One region of the Leifsonia sp. EB41 genome, then DNA from elsewhere that is predicted to be linked to it. Evidence: predicted binding sites of a transcription regulator. Region 1 holds the regulator's gene; the other holds the start of a gene.
What was found. Region 1 encodes LexA, which represses DNA repair genes until DNA is damaged. Its sites were predicted from a motif close to TCGAACANNTGTTCGA; they were not measured.
Positions count from the first base shown of each region.

Region 1 (7,694 bases):
CGCGTCGCACCTGGTGGCCGGGCTGGTGCCGTTCTCGGTGTTCGCGGCGTCCGCGGTCTCGCAGATCGTGTTCGCCCCGGTGCGGTCGCGCACGGCGCTGATCGTGGCCGTGGTGCTCGTCGCGATCGGGCTCGCGGGGTTGGCGGTCGGTGTGCTGGGCGACTCGCTAACGGTGTTCCTGATCGCGGGCGTGCTGGCCGGCGCCGGTGTCGGCCTGCTGTTCCGGGCGGCCATCCTCGTCGCCGGCTCGCTCGCGACGCCCGAACGTCGCGGTGAGGTGCTGTCGGCGATCTTCCTCGTCGCCTACATCGGACTGGCGCTGCCTGTGCTCCTGGTCGGCGTGGCCCTCATCCTGTGGCCGCTCGTCCCCGTGCTCGTCGCCTTCGTCGCGATCATCGCCGTCCTCGCGGTCGTCGCCGCCCTCCGCATGCTCCCCACCGCTCGCTGATCTCGCCTCCACCCCCTCGCCGAGAAGGCGCAAAATCGGGAGAAAACCGCCGAGGCGGCAGAGAATTCGCCTTCTCGGTTGCGGGTCAGGAGGCGGCGGTGAGCTGCACGCGGAGCGAGTCGACTCGCGTCGCGATCGCGTCGTCCGCGGCCCAGCGCTGGGCGAGCCGGGACAGGATGGCGTTCAACTCCTCGGCGGTCAGGCCAGCGGTGAGCATGAGCCGCACCACCAGCTCGTCGCCGGCGAGCCGGTAACCCGGGTCGCCCGCCACCAGCTCCACGTCGAGCACCCCGAGCTCTGACCCGATCGACGCCCGGAACGCCGCCAGCACGACGGGGTCGCGGTCGCTCGGCAGCCACGCGTGTCCTTGCGCGAGCGCCCAGACCGCCGGGCGCCGCAGCACGAACTCGGTCTCGGAGGTGGGGTCGAGCACCAGGAGCTCGGTCTCTTCCGAGGCAGCAGCGAGCGCGGCGCGCGGACCGGCCGCCGGGACCGGTCGCGCGGCCGGGTTCCACGCCTGCATCGCCGTCACAGACGAGAACACGGGGAGCGCGCGGCGACCGTCGGGCGCTGCGACGGTGACGATGGACAGCTCCTGCGTCTTGTCGATCGCGAGTCCGGCGTCGCTCACGCCCTCCTCCCCCAGCTCGGCGACGAGCGGGATGAGCACGCGCACCGCGCGCACGGCGTCCACGACGGCCTCGGCGCCGACCTCACCCGCACGGAACGCGGCGATGGCGCCGAGCAGCTCCGGAGGCGCCGACCCGTCGTCGTCGCCGAAGGGGTTCTCGTCGAACTCGCGGCCCTCCCACGCCTGGCCCGCGGAGTCTCCGGTCGAGGCGGTGAAGCCGGCGAGCGTCGCCGCGAACCCGGCCAGCCGATCGGCGCCGGTCGAGGAGGGACCGGGCGGCGTCGAGCCGGGCGCCGCCTCCCGGCGGTCGCCCCTCGGCCGCGTCCCCCGGCTCAGTCGCCGGCGACATCCAGCGCCTCGGGCAGGGTGAACGCCCCGGAGTAGAGAGCCTTGCCGACGATCGCGCCCTCCAGGCCCAGCGGCACCAGCGCGCGCAGCGCGGCGATGTCGTCGAGGCTGGAGATGCCGCCCGAGGCCACCACCGGGCGCTCGGTGCGCTCCATCACCTGGCGCAGCAGGTCGATGTTCGGGCCCTTGAGGGTGCCGTCCTTGGTCACGTCCGTCACGACGTACCGTGCGCACCCGGCGTCCTCCAGCCGCGCCAGCACGTCCCAGAGGTCGCCGCCGTCGCGCGTCCAGCCGCGCGCCGCCAGCGTCGTCCCGCGCACGTCCAGGCCGACTGCGATCGCCTCGCCGTACCGGCCGATCACGTTCGCCGCCCACTCGGGGTTCTCCAGCGCCGCCGTGCCGAGGTTGACCCGGGTCGCGCCGATCGACAGCGCGTGCTCCAGCGACGCGTCGTCGCGGATGCCGCCGGAGAGCTCGATGTTGACGCCCTTGGTCTGGTGGATGACCTTCTTGAGGAGGTCGCGGTTGTCTCCCCGGCCGAACGCTGCGTCCAAGTCCACCAGGTGGATCCATTCGGCGCCGGCGTCCACCCATTCGGCGGCCGCGTCGACCGGGTCGCCGTAGCTGGTCTCGCTGCCGGCCTCGCCCTGCGTCAGCCGCACCGCCTTGCCGTCGGCGACGTCGACGGCGGGCAGCAGGACCAGCTTGGGCGTGTTCGTGAGTTCGCTCATGTCGTGTGTTTCCTCTGTCGGGGTCGTTCGGGTCCGCATCGCGGACGTCGGGATCGTCGCTAGAGCGAGCCGATCCAGTTGCGCAGGAGGTGCAGCCCCGCCTCGCCGGACTTCTCCGGGTGGAACTGGGTCGCACTGAGCGGCCCGTTCTCCACCGCGGCGATGAACCGCGAGCCGTGCTCGGCCCAGGTCACCCTCGGCTGCGCGAACGGCCCGGTGGCCTCCAGGGTCCACTCCTGCGCGGCGTACGAGTGGACGAAGTAGAAGCGCTCGTCGCGGATGCCGTCGAACAGCACGGAGTCCTCCGGCGCCTCCACGGTGTTCCAGCCCATGTGCGGGACGACGTCGGCGCGGAGCAGGTCGACCGTTCCCGGCCACTCGCCGAGCCCTTCTGCCTCAGTGCCGTGCTCGACGCTGTGCTCGAACAGCACCTGCATGCCGACGCAGATGCCGATCACTGGCCGGCCGCCCGCGAGCCTGCGGTCGATGACCTCGTCGCCGTGCGAGCGGCGCAGCGCCTCCGCGACCGCGGCGAACGCCCCGACGCCGGGGACGAACAGGCCGTCGGCCTCCTGCGCGCGGCGGCGGTTGCCGGTGAGCTCGACGTTCGCCCCTGCGGCCTCCAGCGCCTTGACCGCGGAGTGGACGTTGCCCGTCCCGTAGTCGAAGACGACGACGTCGGGTGCGCTCACAGCGCGCCCTTGGTCGACGGGATGCCGGACACCAGCGGGTCGAGCGCCTTCGCCTGCCGGAACGCGCGCGCGAACGCCTTGAACTCGGCTTCCGCGATGTGGTGCGGGTCCCGTCCGCCGACCACCGTGACGTGCACGGTCAGCCCGGCGTTGAACGCGATCGCCTCGAACACGTGCCGCACCATCGACCCGGTGAAGTGCCCGCCGATCAGGTGGAACTCGAACCCCGCCGGCTCGCCGCCGTGCACCAGGTAGGGGCGTCCGGAGATGTCGACGACGGCCTGCACGAGCGCCTCGTCGAGCGGGACGAGGGCGTCGCCGTAACGGGAGATGCCCGCCTTGTCGCCGAGTGCCTTCTTGATGGCCTGGCCGAGGACGATGGCGACGTCCTCCACGGTGTGGTGCACGTCGATGTCGGTGTCGCCGCTCGCCCGCACCGTCAGGTCGGTGAGCGAGTGCTTGGCGAACGCGGTCAGCAGGTGGTCGTAGAACGGGACCGACGTGTGGATGTCGGACGCCCCGGTGCCGTCGAGGTCGAGGCTGAGCTCGATGCTCGACTCGCTGGTCGCGCGCTGAAGCTGGGCGGTCCGATTCGTCATGACTGCGAGCTTACCGACTGGGCGGAGGCCGCCACCGATCCGGACGGGCGGCCGAGGGAGCGCAGCGCCTCCAGGAACGCGGTCGTCTCGGTCTCGGTGCCCGCGGTGACCCGGAGGTGGTTCGGGATGCCGACGTCGCGGATGAGCACGCCGCGCTCCAGCAGCGCCTCAAATACCGCGTGCGGGTCGTCCACGCCGCCGAACAGCACGAAGTTGCTGCCGCTGCGGTGCGGGAGGTAGCCGAGCTCGGCCAACTCCGCCACGAGCCGGTCGCGCTGTCCGCGGATCTCGCCGACCATCGCGAGCATCTCGTCCGCGTGCGCGAGCGCCCCGAGGGCGGCGGCCTGCGTGAGCGCGGACAGGTGGTACGGCAGCCGCACCAGCCGCAGCGCGTCGACCACCGCGGGATCGGCGGCCAGGTAGCCGACCCGCGCCCCCGCGAACGCGAAGGCCTTGCTCATCGTGCGCGAGATGAGCAGCCGCTCCCGGCCCGGGAGCAGCGTGAGTGCCGACGGCTCGCCGTCCGGCATGAACTCGGCGTACGCCTCGTCCACGATCACGATGCCGCGCGCCGCGGTGTAGACGGCCTCGATCGTCTCGAGCGAGAGCGGTGTGCCCGTCGGGTTGTTCGGCGAGCAGAGGATGACGATGTCCGGATCGTGCTCCCGCACGGCGGCCGCCGCCGTCTCCGGCGACAGCTCGAAGTCGGCATCGCGCCCCGCCGCGATCCAGCTCGTCCCGGTCCCGGAGGCCAGCAGCGGATACATGGAGTACGTGGGGGCGAACCCGAGGAGGCTGCGCCCCGGCCCGCCGAACGCCTGAAGGATGTGCTGCAGCACCTCATTGGACCCGTTCGCGGCCCAGACCTGCTCGCCCGCGAGCCCGTGTCCGAGGTAGCGGGCGAACGCCTCCCGCAGCTCCGTGAACTCGCGGTCGGGGTAGCGGTTCACCCCCGTCACCGCGACGGCGACCCGCGCGACGATGTCGGCCGCGACGTCCTCCGGAACCGGATGCGTGTTCTCGTTCACGTTCAACGCGACGGGCACGACCTTCTGCGGCGCCCCGTACGGGGTGCGACCGCGCAGGTCATCACGGATCGGAAGATCGGAGAGGGAGGTCACCCCTCAATGGTAGCCAGCACCACTGAACGCTTCTGCCGTGTGACGCTCCGCTGCGCCCCGACTCGGCCGCAGCGCCACCGCCCCTACTTGGCGTCGTACTGCGTCGGGATGGCCAGCTGCTGTCCCGGGGTCACGACCGCCGACGACAGCCCGTTGAGGTTCACCAGGTCGGCGATCACATCACGCGGGTCCGCGTTCGGCGCGATCCGCGACGCCACCGACCACAGCGAGTCCCCCGACTGCACCGTCACGTAGTGGAAGGTCACGTGCGTCTGCTCCCCCATGGCCGCCGCACCTCCTCCGTTGAGCGCGAACACCATCGCCCCGATCACGATCGGCAGCGCGACGAGCATCGTCAGCACGACCCGTCCGCGCCGCGTGAGCCGCAGCCGAACACGTCCGGCAGCCTGCGCGCCGCTCGCGCCGACGTTGTTCATCCCAACGTTGTGCATAACCACTGCGCTCATGTCGTGACCTCCAAAGGCTTCGGTCGAAGCTCTGTTCCGAATATATCTTCGAATGTTCGAGACCGCAATCCTCGTCCGGCCGAAAAAACTGGCATGTATTTCGAGACACACTCGAACACATGTTTGTCGGGCAGCCGTACTGTGGATACAGTTTCGATTGTCTGGATGTAAGACAACCAGGCACCACCGACATTCGGTTCCCCCGGGTGACGGCGACGGTCACGAAGGGACGAGCGTGTCGAACGAGAACCAGGCTCCGCGCACGCGGCGCCGCAAGAACCTCAGCGAGAAGCAGCTCGCCATCCTCGACGTGATCCAGCGGTCCGTGAGCACGCGGGGCTACCCGCCGAGCATGCGCGAGATCGGCGACGCCGTCGGCCTGTCCAGCCTCTCGTCCGTCACCCACCAGCTCAATCAGCTCGAGCTGAGCGGCTACCTTCGCCGTGACCCGAACCGGCCGCGCGCGCTGGAGATCCTCATCGACGTCCCGTCGGCCGCCGCACCCGATTTCGAGAACCAGACCCCGGTCGGCGACGCCGCGATGGTCCCGCTGGTCGGCCGCATCGCCGCCGGCGTCCCGATCACCGCCGAGCAGCAGGTGGAGGAGGTCTTCCCGCTCCCGCGCCAGCTCGTGGGCAACGGCGAGCTCTTCATGCTCAAGGTGGTCGGCGAGTCCATGATCGACGCCGCCATCTGCGACGGCGACTGGGTGGTCGTCCGCACCCAGAACACGGCGGAGAACGGCGACATCGTCGCGGCCATGCTCGACGAGGAGGCCACCGTCAAGGTGTTCCGCCAGCGCGACGGCCACACCTGGCTGCTCCCCCGCAACTCGAACTTCGAGCCGATCCTGGGGGACTACTCGACCATCCTCGGCAAAGTCGTCGCCGTGCTCCGCGCCGTCTGACCCGATCTACCTGACACGACACGCCGTCTCGGCCCGCGCTGAGGCGGCGTGTCCTGTCAGTTGGATCACGCCCAGCCGAGCTCCTGGAGGCGGGCGTCGTCCAGGCCGAAGTAGTGGCCGATCTCGTGCACGAGCGTGATCCGCACGCGGGCGCGCAGTTGCTCGACGGTCTCGCAGCTCGCCTCGAGGTTGTTGCGGAACAGCGTGATCCGGTCCGGCAGCTCACCGAACCCGTAGACCCCGCGCCGCGTCAGCGGATGCCCGGTGTACAGCCCGTACAGCCGCGGCCGCGCACCGGGCGGCTGGTCCTGGATGATGATCGCCACGTTCTCCAGCGGCCGCACCATGTCATCCGGCAGGCTGTCGTACACATCGTCCACCAGCGCATCGAACTCGTCGTCGGCCATTTTCACCGTAAGCTCCGTCGGACCATGCGCTCATCATCCCCGAACGGGCGGAGGCCGCGCTCCCCCGTCCGCGCACAGCGGAACGGGACAGCGCGGCCTCGCCGGCAGGACGGATCAGGCCGTGACGCCGACCCGCTCCCGCACGTCGCGGGTCGCCGCGAGGATGTTGCGCAGCGACGCCACCGTCTCGTCGTACCCGCGGGTCTTGAGCCCGCAGTCCGGGTTCACCCAGAGCTGACGGCCCGGGATGGCGCTGAGCGCCGTCTCCAGCAGCTCGGTCACCTCGGCGACCGACGGCACGCGCGGCGAGTGGATGTCGTAGACGCCCGGGCCGATGCCGTGCTCGAAGCCGGAGCGCTGGATGTCGTGGACGACCTCCATGCGGCTGCGCGCCGCCTCGATGCTGGTCACGTCCGCGTCCAGGTTGCGGATCGCGTCGATTACCACGCCGAACTCCGAGTAGCAGAGGTGCGTGTGGATCTGCGTCGCGTCCGCCACCCCGGAGGTCGCGAGCCGGAACGAGCCCACCGACCAGTCCAGGTACGCGGCCTGGTCGGCGCGCTTGAGCGGCAGCAGCTCACGCAGCGCCGGCTCGTCCACCTGCACGACGCGGATGCCCGCGGCCTCCAGGTCGGCGATCTCGTCGCGGAGGGCAAGGGCGACCTGCCGCGCGGTCTCGCCGAGCGGCTGGTCGTCGCGCACGAACGACCAGGCGAGGATCGTGACCGGGCCGGTCAGCATGCCCTTGACCGGCTTCTCGGTCAGCGTCTGGGTGTACGTCGACCAGTCCACCGTGATCGGCTTCGGCCGGGACACGTCGCCCCAGAGGATCGACGGGCGCGTGCAGCGCGAACCGTACGACTGCACCCAGCCGTTGCGGGTCACCGCGAACCCGTCCAGGTTCTCGGCGAAGTACTGCACCATGTCGTTGCGCTCCGGCTCGCCGTGCACGATCACGTCGAGGCCGATCTCCTCCTGGAGGTCGACGACGCGCTTGATCTCCGCCTGCATGCGGCCGAGGTACTCCGCCTCGTCGATGACGCCGGCGACCAGCTGGGCGCGCGAGCGGCGGATGTCCGCGGTCTGCGGGAAGGACCCGATCGTGGTCGTCGGCAGGAACGGCAGGTGCAGCGCCTCGTCCTGCGCCGCCTGACGCGCGCCGTACTCGCCGCGGCGGAAGTCCGCCCGGGTCAGCGCGGCCTCCCGCGAGCGCACGGCATCGACCCGCACGCCCGGGGCGGAGGCACGGTCCGCGAGCGCCGCGGTCGCCGCGGTGAGCTCGTCCTGCACAGCCTCATGGCCGTCCACGATGCCGCGCGCCAGCACGGCGACCTGTCCGACCT
Region 1 is NZ_JBGCCJ010000001.1:781,604-789,297, forward strand. It holds gene ABH923_RS03790 (MFS transporter) at 1-448, shown strand, start outside; gene ABH923_RS03795 (SseB family protein) at 534-1,325, opposite strand; gene priA (bifunctional 1-(5-phosphoribosyl)-5-((5-phosphoribosylamino)methylideneamino)imidazole-4-carboxamide isomerase/phosphoribosylanthranilate isomerase PriA) at 1,412-2,158, opposite strand; gene hisH (imidazole glycerol phosphate synthase subunit HisH) at 2,218-2,850, opposite strand; gene hisB (imidazoleglycerol-phosphate dehydratase HisB) at 2,847-3,449, opposite strand; gene ABH923_RS03815 (histidinol-phosphate transaminase) at 3,446-4,570, opposite strand; gene ABH923_RS03820 (LysM peptidoglycan-binding domain-containing protein) at 4,654-5,037, opposite strand; gene lexA (transcriptional repressor LexA) at 5,273-5,944, shown strand; gene ABH923_RS03830 (metallopeptidase family protein) at 6,010-6,351, opposite strand; gene metE (5-methyltetrahydropteroyltriglutamate--homocysteine S-methyltransferase) at 6,466-7,694, opposite strand, start outside.

Region 2 (7,694 bases), 630 kb from region 1:
CCTCCTGCTTCGGCAGTCGCGGCCGGGCGCTGCGCAGCCGGAACGCCAGGTCGTCGGCGATCTCCGCCGTGCGCTCGACGGCGCCGGGGTAGCGCGCGAACCTGGCGGCCATCTCCCGGCCGCTGCGCAGGTGGGCGGCGGCGGAGGCCGGCAGCCAGCCGTCCATCTCGTCCAGGCTGCGGCGGGCGCGCACCGCGGAGACCGCCGTCGCGAGCGGGTACTGGGCGGGCGTGGCGTAGTGGACGTTGTTGGTGGCGACGACCGGGAGGCCGAGCCGGCCGGCGATCCGGGCGAGCACGTCGTTGTCGGTGGTGTCGCGCGGGGCGCCCTGGTCGATCAGCTCCACCAGGACGTTGTCGTGGCCGAACAGCTCGGCGAGGCGGGCGACCTCCCGCTCGGCGGCGCGTTCGCCGTGCTCGGCCAGTGCGAGGCGCACGTCGCCCTTGCGGCAGCCGGTGAGCACCATCCACTCGCCGCCGGACTGCTCGGCGAGGCTCGGGAGGCCGTACACCGGCCGGCCCTTCTCCTCGCCGGCGAGCTGGCCCGCGGTGATGGCGGCGGCCAGCCGGTGGTAGCCGGGCTGCTGCCGGGCGAGGACGACGAGGTGGCTGCCCTCCGGGTCGGCCTCGCCGTTCTGCGGCCGGCTGAGCGAGAGCGACAGCTCGGCGCCGAACACGGTCTTGACGCGCTCGTAGGCCTCCGCGGCCTCGGCGAGGCGGACGACGCCGTACAGGCCGTCGTGGTCGGTGAGGGCGAGGCCGTGCAGCCGCAGCCGGGTGGCCTCCTCCAGCAGTTCCTCGGGCGCGCTGGCGCCGTCGAGGAAGCTGAAGGTGCTGTGCGTGTGCAGCTCGGCGTACGGGACGTGGCCCTCGTCCGGCTCGTCGGACATCGGCTGCGCGACGTACTTCTGCCGTTTGCGGGAGGAGGGCCGTTCCGGCTGCTCCTGCTCGCTGGTGCGGCGCCCGCTCAGCCGCCGCTCGAACTCGGCCCACGGGATCGGCGGGTTGTTCCAGCCCATCAGTCGCGTCCCCTCTGCATCCAACTGACAGGACATGCCGTCTCGACGGCCGTCCACGCGGCGTGTCCTGTCAGATAGGTGTCAGTCATAACGCGCCTCGGCGAACCAGGCGGTGCCGGTGAGGGAGAGCAGCCAGGCCGTGCCGTCGGCGTCGACGAGCTGGAAGCGGTGCATGGCGCGGGCAAGTGTCGCGTCCCACCAGCGCTCGCGCACCGGCCACGGGCCGGCCCAGGAGTCCACCGGGCGGGCGTCGCGGGCGGCGCCGGTGGGGGAGAACGCCGCGATCGGCGCGGTGACGTCGCCGCGGTCGGTGACCTCCACCGTCTCCCCGGACGCGTTCAGCACCGCCACCGGCCGCGGCACCTCGAACACGGTGGAGGGCGCCGGCGCTGGCAGCGACCCCGGCCAGGGCCGGTCGGAGCGGGCGACGCCCACCGGCCGGTCGCCCCACGGCACGAGCACCTGCCGGTCGGACAGCGCCCGGCCGCCGCCGATCGTCGCGGTGACGACGGCGTCGTGGCCGAGCATGCCCTGCACACGGGTGAGGCCGTGGTGGATGCGCTCGTCCGCCCCGCCGCCCCACAGACCGTCCTCGTGGTGGCCGATGTCGTCCACGGCCTCCGGGGCGACCGCGACCTTGGCGATCGGCGAGGCGAGCCCGGAGTCGATGGAGCCGGAGCCCTGCAGCTGCCAGCGCACCCGGTCGACCACGTCGGAGGCCGAGAACAGCCGGGGGTGCTGCCAGCTCCGCTCGCTCACCCTGCCGCGCTCGTCGGTGACCTCGATGCGCAGCGACGTGCACACCAGCCCCGCTTTGGTGAGCCCGGCCACGAACTGCTCGGCCGTGCCGCGGAACGCGAACGTCACCTGATCGACCCGGTCGAGGGGAGGCTCGAACTCGATCGCCCTGTCCAGGACCTTCGGCGGGGTGCGCGGCACCACGGCGGCGCCGTCCATCCCGCTGGCGAGGTCGTGGGCGTGCTCGCCGCGCTCCCCGAACCGCTCCCGGACGTCCAGCCGGTCGAGCCGGGCCAGGTCGCCGAGGGTGCGCAGGCCGAGCCGGCGCAGCAGCGGGGTGAGCTCGGTGAGGCCGAGCTGGGCGACCGGCAGCGGGGCGAGGAAGGCGGGGGAGCCGCCGGGAGGGATGATGCGGACGCGGGGCGCGGTCTGCGCGACCCCCGTCGAGCGTGCCGCCTGCTCGGCGGCGAACGGCCCGTCGGCGATCCCGATCCGCACATCGCCGAGCGCGAGGCCGAGCTCGTCCTCCAGCCCTTCCAGGCAGCGCAGCAGCTCGGCGGCCGCAGCCTCCTCGCCGCCGTAGTAGCGCGCGGGACCGCGCGCCCGCAGCACGCAGGTGCCCGGCCGCACCGCCTGGACGCCCGGCGTGATCTCCTCGATGGCGGTCAGCACCGGCTCGAAGGCGCGCGCGTCCAGCACCGGGTCGTAGAGGACGATCTCCAGCTGCGGGCAGCGCGACTGCGCCTCCCTGACCCGCAGCCCGCGGGTGACGCCGTCGGCGCGGGCGTGGGAGGAGCAGGCGAACACCATCCCCTTCTCGACCAGCGCCAGCGGCACCTCGGCCGGCAGCTCGAGACGCTGCCGGGCGGCGATCACCGGCCAGTCGGGGCACCAGAGCACGATCGCGCGGGTGACCTGCCGCATCTAACTCACCGCCTCCAGGCGCGTGGGCGCGGAGGCCCGGAACGTCTCGTCGACCGCGGGCAGCCAGAGCTCGGCCCTGCGCCGCGGTCCCGCCCCGCCGCGCGGCGCGGCCTCCACCGTCACCCGCCGGGCGGAGAGGTAGCCGGCGCCGGCGGCCAGGCCGTCCCAGCCGCTGCGGACGACGGAGAGCGCCGCCTCCGCCTGCGGCCAGTCGCCGGCGACGACGAGCGTGGCCTCCCGCTGCCGCAGCCGCGCGGTCAGCCGGGCGACGTCGCCGCTCTTCGGGCGCTCCGGGGGCGCGACGGCGATCACGCCGAGCACGTCGGCCATCGCGGCGGTGACGGTCAGCCACTGCTCCCCGGGATGCGGCACCAGCACGAGCCGCTCCAGGTCGATGCCGAACCGCCCGGCGGCCTCCGCCCCGAAGTCGGGCATGCCGACCACCCCGCACCAGGCGCCCGCGGCGCTCGGCCCGGCGAGCATCGCCATCAGGAGCGTGGTGGAGCCGTGCACCGTGTAGGCGGCGCCGGCCTTCAGCGCCCCGCCGGGCAGCAGCGCGGCGAGCGCGGGATGCGTCTCCAGCCGCCGCGCGTCGAGCTTCGTCGCCTGCATCTGCCGGATGCGCGACTGCAGCTCGTGCACCTGCGCCCGGTCGGCGACCGGGTCGGGGAAGGCGGGTGCGACGGCAAGGGACATACCTCTATTTTCGAACACATGTTCGAATACCGCAAATGTATTCTGGTGCGCTGAAGTGCGCGGCCGCGTTCGCCTTCTAGCGGGAGACGGGCTCCGTCACGAAGTCGATCAGCCGCTCCACCCGCCCGAGCAGCTCCGGCTCCAGGTCGGCGAACGTCCGCACGCGGCCGAGGATGAGCTTCCAGGCCCGCGCGATGTCCGCCTGCGTCTCGTGCGGCAGCCCGAGCGCCGCGCAGATGCCGTGCTTCCACTCGACGGAACGGGGGATCGGCGGCCAGGCCTCCAGCCCGACCCGCGCGGGTTTCACGGCCTGCCAGATGTCGATGTAGGGGTGGCCGACGACGAGCACGTGCGCGCCGAACGGGCCGCGGGCGACCTTCTCGGCGATCCGGCTCTCCTTGGACCCGGGGACCAGGTGGTCGACCAGCACACCGACGCGGCGGCCGCGGTCCGGCGCGAACTCGCGCACGATCGCGTCCAGGTCGTCCACGCCCTCCAGGTACTCGACGACGACGCCCTCCACCCGGAGGTCGTCGCCCCAGACGCGCTCCACCAGCTCGGCGTCGTGCCGGCCCTCCACGAAGATGCGGCTGGCCCGGGCGACGCGCGCCTTCTGCTCGCCGACGGCGAAGGAGCCGGAGGCCGTGCGACCGCGACCGGCCGGCGCGCGGCTCGGCACGACCAGCTTCACGGCCTCCCCGTCGATCAGGAAGGAGGAGCCGATCGGGAAGACGCGCTTCGCCCCGAAGTAGTCCTCCAGCTCGACGGTCTGCGCCTCCAGCCGGACGATCGCGCCGCAGAAACCGGTGCCGGCCTCCTCGACCACGAGGTCGCGCACGGCCTCCACGGTCGGGAGGGTCTTGCGGCCGGCGTTCTTCCAGTCGGAGGCCAGCACATCGGAGCCGTAGCGGTCGTCGTCCATCACGTTGAGAGAGGCTAGGGGATGGGTGGGGTCGGAGGGCGGAGGCTCCCCGCTGGCGGGTGGATCAATCGAAGATCCGCACCAGCCGCCAGCTCCGGTCGTCCGCGTCGTGCCGCACGTCGAACACGTGCGCCACCCCGCCGTCGCTGGTGGCCTGGAACCGCCAGCCGCCGATCTCCCGCGGAAGCGCCCCGACGCCGTACCGGTGTTCGCCGAAGGGCCGCCACCATGCGCAGATCTCCGCCCACACGGTCGGGGTGTCGCTCACCCGGTAGCGGGTGGAACGCCAGACCAGGCGGGTCGGGATGCCGTCCTCGGTGGTCCACACGGCCACCGCCTCGTCGATGTCGGTCATGAGCGCAGGTTCCTCTCGATCGAACGTATGTTCGAAATGCAAGTGTAAACCTGCGCACCGACGGAGTGCACCGTGAATACGGTCCGCCTGCCATACTGACCGCATGACAGACTTCGGGGATCCGTCGAACGCGTCGTTGCGCCTCAGCCACGACGAACGGGAGCGCGCCGTCGCGGCGCTGCAGTCGCACGCCGCGCAGGGGAGGCTGAGCGAGGCCGAGCTGCAGGCGCGCGTCGCCGCCGCACGGTCGGCCGTCACGCGCGGCGACCTCCAGCCGTTGTTCTCCGACCTTCCCGGTGTGCTGCACCTGGACGGCGAGGGCGCCGCACCGACCACGCCGGCCGCCGCCGCGTGGCAGGCGTCGCAGCCCGGGCCGAGCACGTGGGGCTACCCGCCGGCGCCCGGGGAGCACGGCCGGACGGTCAGCCGCTGGGGGCTGCTCGTCGTCTCGATCATGCCGTTCGTCGCGGTCATCCTGTTCTTCCTGACCGGGATGGCCTGGGGCTACGCGTACAGCTGGCTGTGGTTCCTGCTCATCCCGCTCGCCGGCGCTCTGGTGTACGGCGTCGACGGGGGAGACCGCAGGAGGCGCTGACATTCGTCACGAATGTCGACTCTGACGGCGCCATTCACCGCATTCGGCACGAATGTGCGAGCGCGTCAGCCGACGGTGGCGCCGAAGAGCAGCCCCAGCAGGTAGGTGGCGCCCGCGGCGCCGTAGCCGATCGCGAGCTGCCGAAGCGCGCGTTTCAGCGGCGACGCACCCGACAGCAGTCCCACGATCGCGCCGGTCCCGAGCAGCACCAGGCCGACGAGGATGGCGGCCACCACGATCGCGGCCGTGCCGGTCAGCCCGAAGATGAACGGCAGGATCGGGATGAGCGCTCCGGAGGCGAAGAAGCAGAAGCTCGACACGGCGGCGCTCCAGCCGTTGCCGACGGCCTCGTGGTCGTCCTCCGTTGCGCCGGGCACCGCGACCGGCGACGTGTAGGCGCCGAGCGTCGTCAGCACCTGGTGCGCGTGCTCCTGGGCCTCCGCCTGATCCATGCCGCGCGCGCGGTAGACGAGGGTCAGCTCGTTCGCGTCCACGTCGAGGTGGGACAGCGCCGAGCTGGTCGCCGGGTTCGGGCTGGAGGCCTCCAGGAGCTCGCGCTGCGACCGCACGGACACGTACTCGCCCGCGCCCATCGACAGCGCGCCGGCGAGGAGGCCGGAGACGCCGGTGAGCAGCACGACGTGGCTCGGGACGCCGCTCGCGGCAACGCCGAGGACGAGCGCCAGGTTGCTGACCAGGCCGTCGTTGGCGCCGAACACGGCCGCGCGGAACGTCCCGGAGAGCCGCTGCCTGCCGCGGGCGGCGAGCGCGCGCACGACTTCTTCATGCACCTGCTCGTCCGCCGCCATCTGCGGCGTGGCGTCGGCGTCGTCCGCGTACGGCGAGCGCGCCTCCGCCCGCTGTGCGAGTGCGAGCACGAACACCGAGCCGAACCGGCGGGCCAGGAAGCCGAGCATCCTGGTGCGGATGTCGCCGCGCAGCGGGCGGCCGACCTGGTCGCCGAGGAGGTCGAGCCAGTGCTGCTCGTGGCGGCGCTCGGCCTCCGCGAGCGCGAGCAGGATCTCCCGCTCCTCGCCCTCCCGGCGGCCGGCGAGGTCGCGGTAGACGGCGGCCTCCGCGCGCTCGTCGGCCAGGTACTGGCGCCAGCGCTTGATGTCGGCATGCGTCGAGGTGCGCGGGATGGGGGAGGGCTCGGGGGTGCTCATCGGGTGACGAGTCTACCGGCGGCCGCGAACCGGTCGCCCCAGACGGCGGCCAGCTCGCGGACTTCGGGAGGCCCGTCGATGGTGAACGGCGCGGCGACCGCTGCGAGGCCGAACAGGGCCCACTCGGGGGAGTCCGCGGTGATGCGCACGCGGGTGCGCGCCGTCCCGTCCGCCGCCGGCGCCTCCGGCTCTGCCTCCGCCCAGCGTCCGATGGCCCGCTCCACGTCGGCGAGCGGAGCGGCGACCACGGCGTCCACGACGAGGGACTCGACCGCCCCGGCGAGCGACTCCCGCACGTATTCGGCGGCGTCGGCGGCCGGCAGGGTCCGTGGCCGGAAGCGCGCGCCGGTCGGCCGGGGCTGCGTCATCCGGTCGAGCCGGAAGCTCCGCCAGTCGAACCGGCCGAGGTCATAGGCGACGAGGTACCAGCGCCGCCCGACCGAGACCAGCCGGTGCGGCTCCACCGTGCGCTCCGACGCGTCCCCGTCGCGCCGCACGTACGAGAAGACCAGCCGCTCCTCGTCGCGGCAGGCCTGCGCGACGACGGTGAGCAGTTCGGCGTCGACCACCGGGCCAGGGCGCAGCTCGGAGGCGAGCGTGGCGACGCGGAGGGCGTCCACCCGGCGGCGCAGGCGCGGCGGCATCACCTGGACGATCTTGGCGAGTGCCCGGACGGACGCGTCCGCGACCCCGGCGACACCGCTCTGCGCGGCGGTGCGCAGGCCGACCGCCAGCGCCACGGCCTCCTCGTCGTCCACCACGAGCGGCGGAAGCGACGCGCCGGCGGCGAGCTGATAGCCGCCCGCGACCCCGCGCGTGGCGTCGACCGGATAGCCGAGGTCGCGCAGCCGCTCCACGTCGCGCCGGAGCGTGCGCGGCGACACATCCAGCCGGCCGGCGAGCTCGTGGCCTGGCCAGTACCTGTGGGTCTGCAGGAGCGACAGGAGTTGGAGGGTGCGCGAACCGGTGCTGGCCATGCACTCAGTCTGCCGCGGAAAGCGGTCGGACCATGACCTCAATAGGAGCTGCTCCGTTATCGGAGCGCCGCCGTGTCCGGCTCGCGCGGCACGAGCGCGGGCGCGCCCCGCCGGGAGAGCGTGAGCACCGCCTCCGCGACGTGCTCGTTGCGCATCAGTTCCTGCTCGACCGCGTACAGGTCGTCGGCGACGTCGGACTCCTTGTCGTCGCCCACCAGGTCGACGGCCGCGACGAGGAACACCCGCTCCGGTCCGACGTACTCCAGGTGCAGATAGGTGACCCTGTCGACCTCCGGATGCTGG
Region 2 is NZ_JBGCCJ010000001.1:156,359-164,052, forward strand. It holds gene ABH923_RS00765 (error-prone DNA polymerase) at 1-1,018, opposite strand, end outside; gene ABH923_RS00770 (DNA polymerase Y family protein) at 1,100-2,680, opposite strand; gene ABH923_RS00775 (hypothetical protein) at 2,681-3,376, opposite strand; gene ABH923_RS00780 (DUF3097 domain-containing protein) at 3,453-4,298, opposite strand; gene ABH923_RS00785 (DUF6504 family protein) at 4,363-4,653, opposite strand; gene ABH923_RS00790 (DUF1707 domain-containing protein) at 4,757-5,248, shown strand; gene ABH923_RS00795 (VIT1/CCC1 transporter family protein) at 5,314-6,414, opposite strand; gene ABH923_RS00800 (helix-turn-helix transcriptional regulator) at 6,411-7,391, opposite strand; gene ABH923_RS00805 (cation diffusion facilitator family transporter) at 7,448-7,694, opposite strand, start outside.
Region 2: ABH923_RS00785 (DUF6504 family protein) is a predicted target of LexA. The motif match lies at 4,673-4,688, and genes of this name have one in related genera.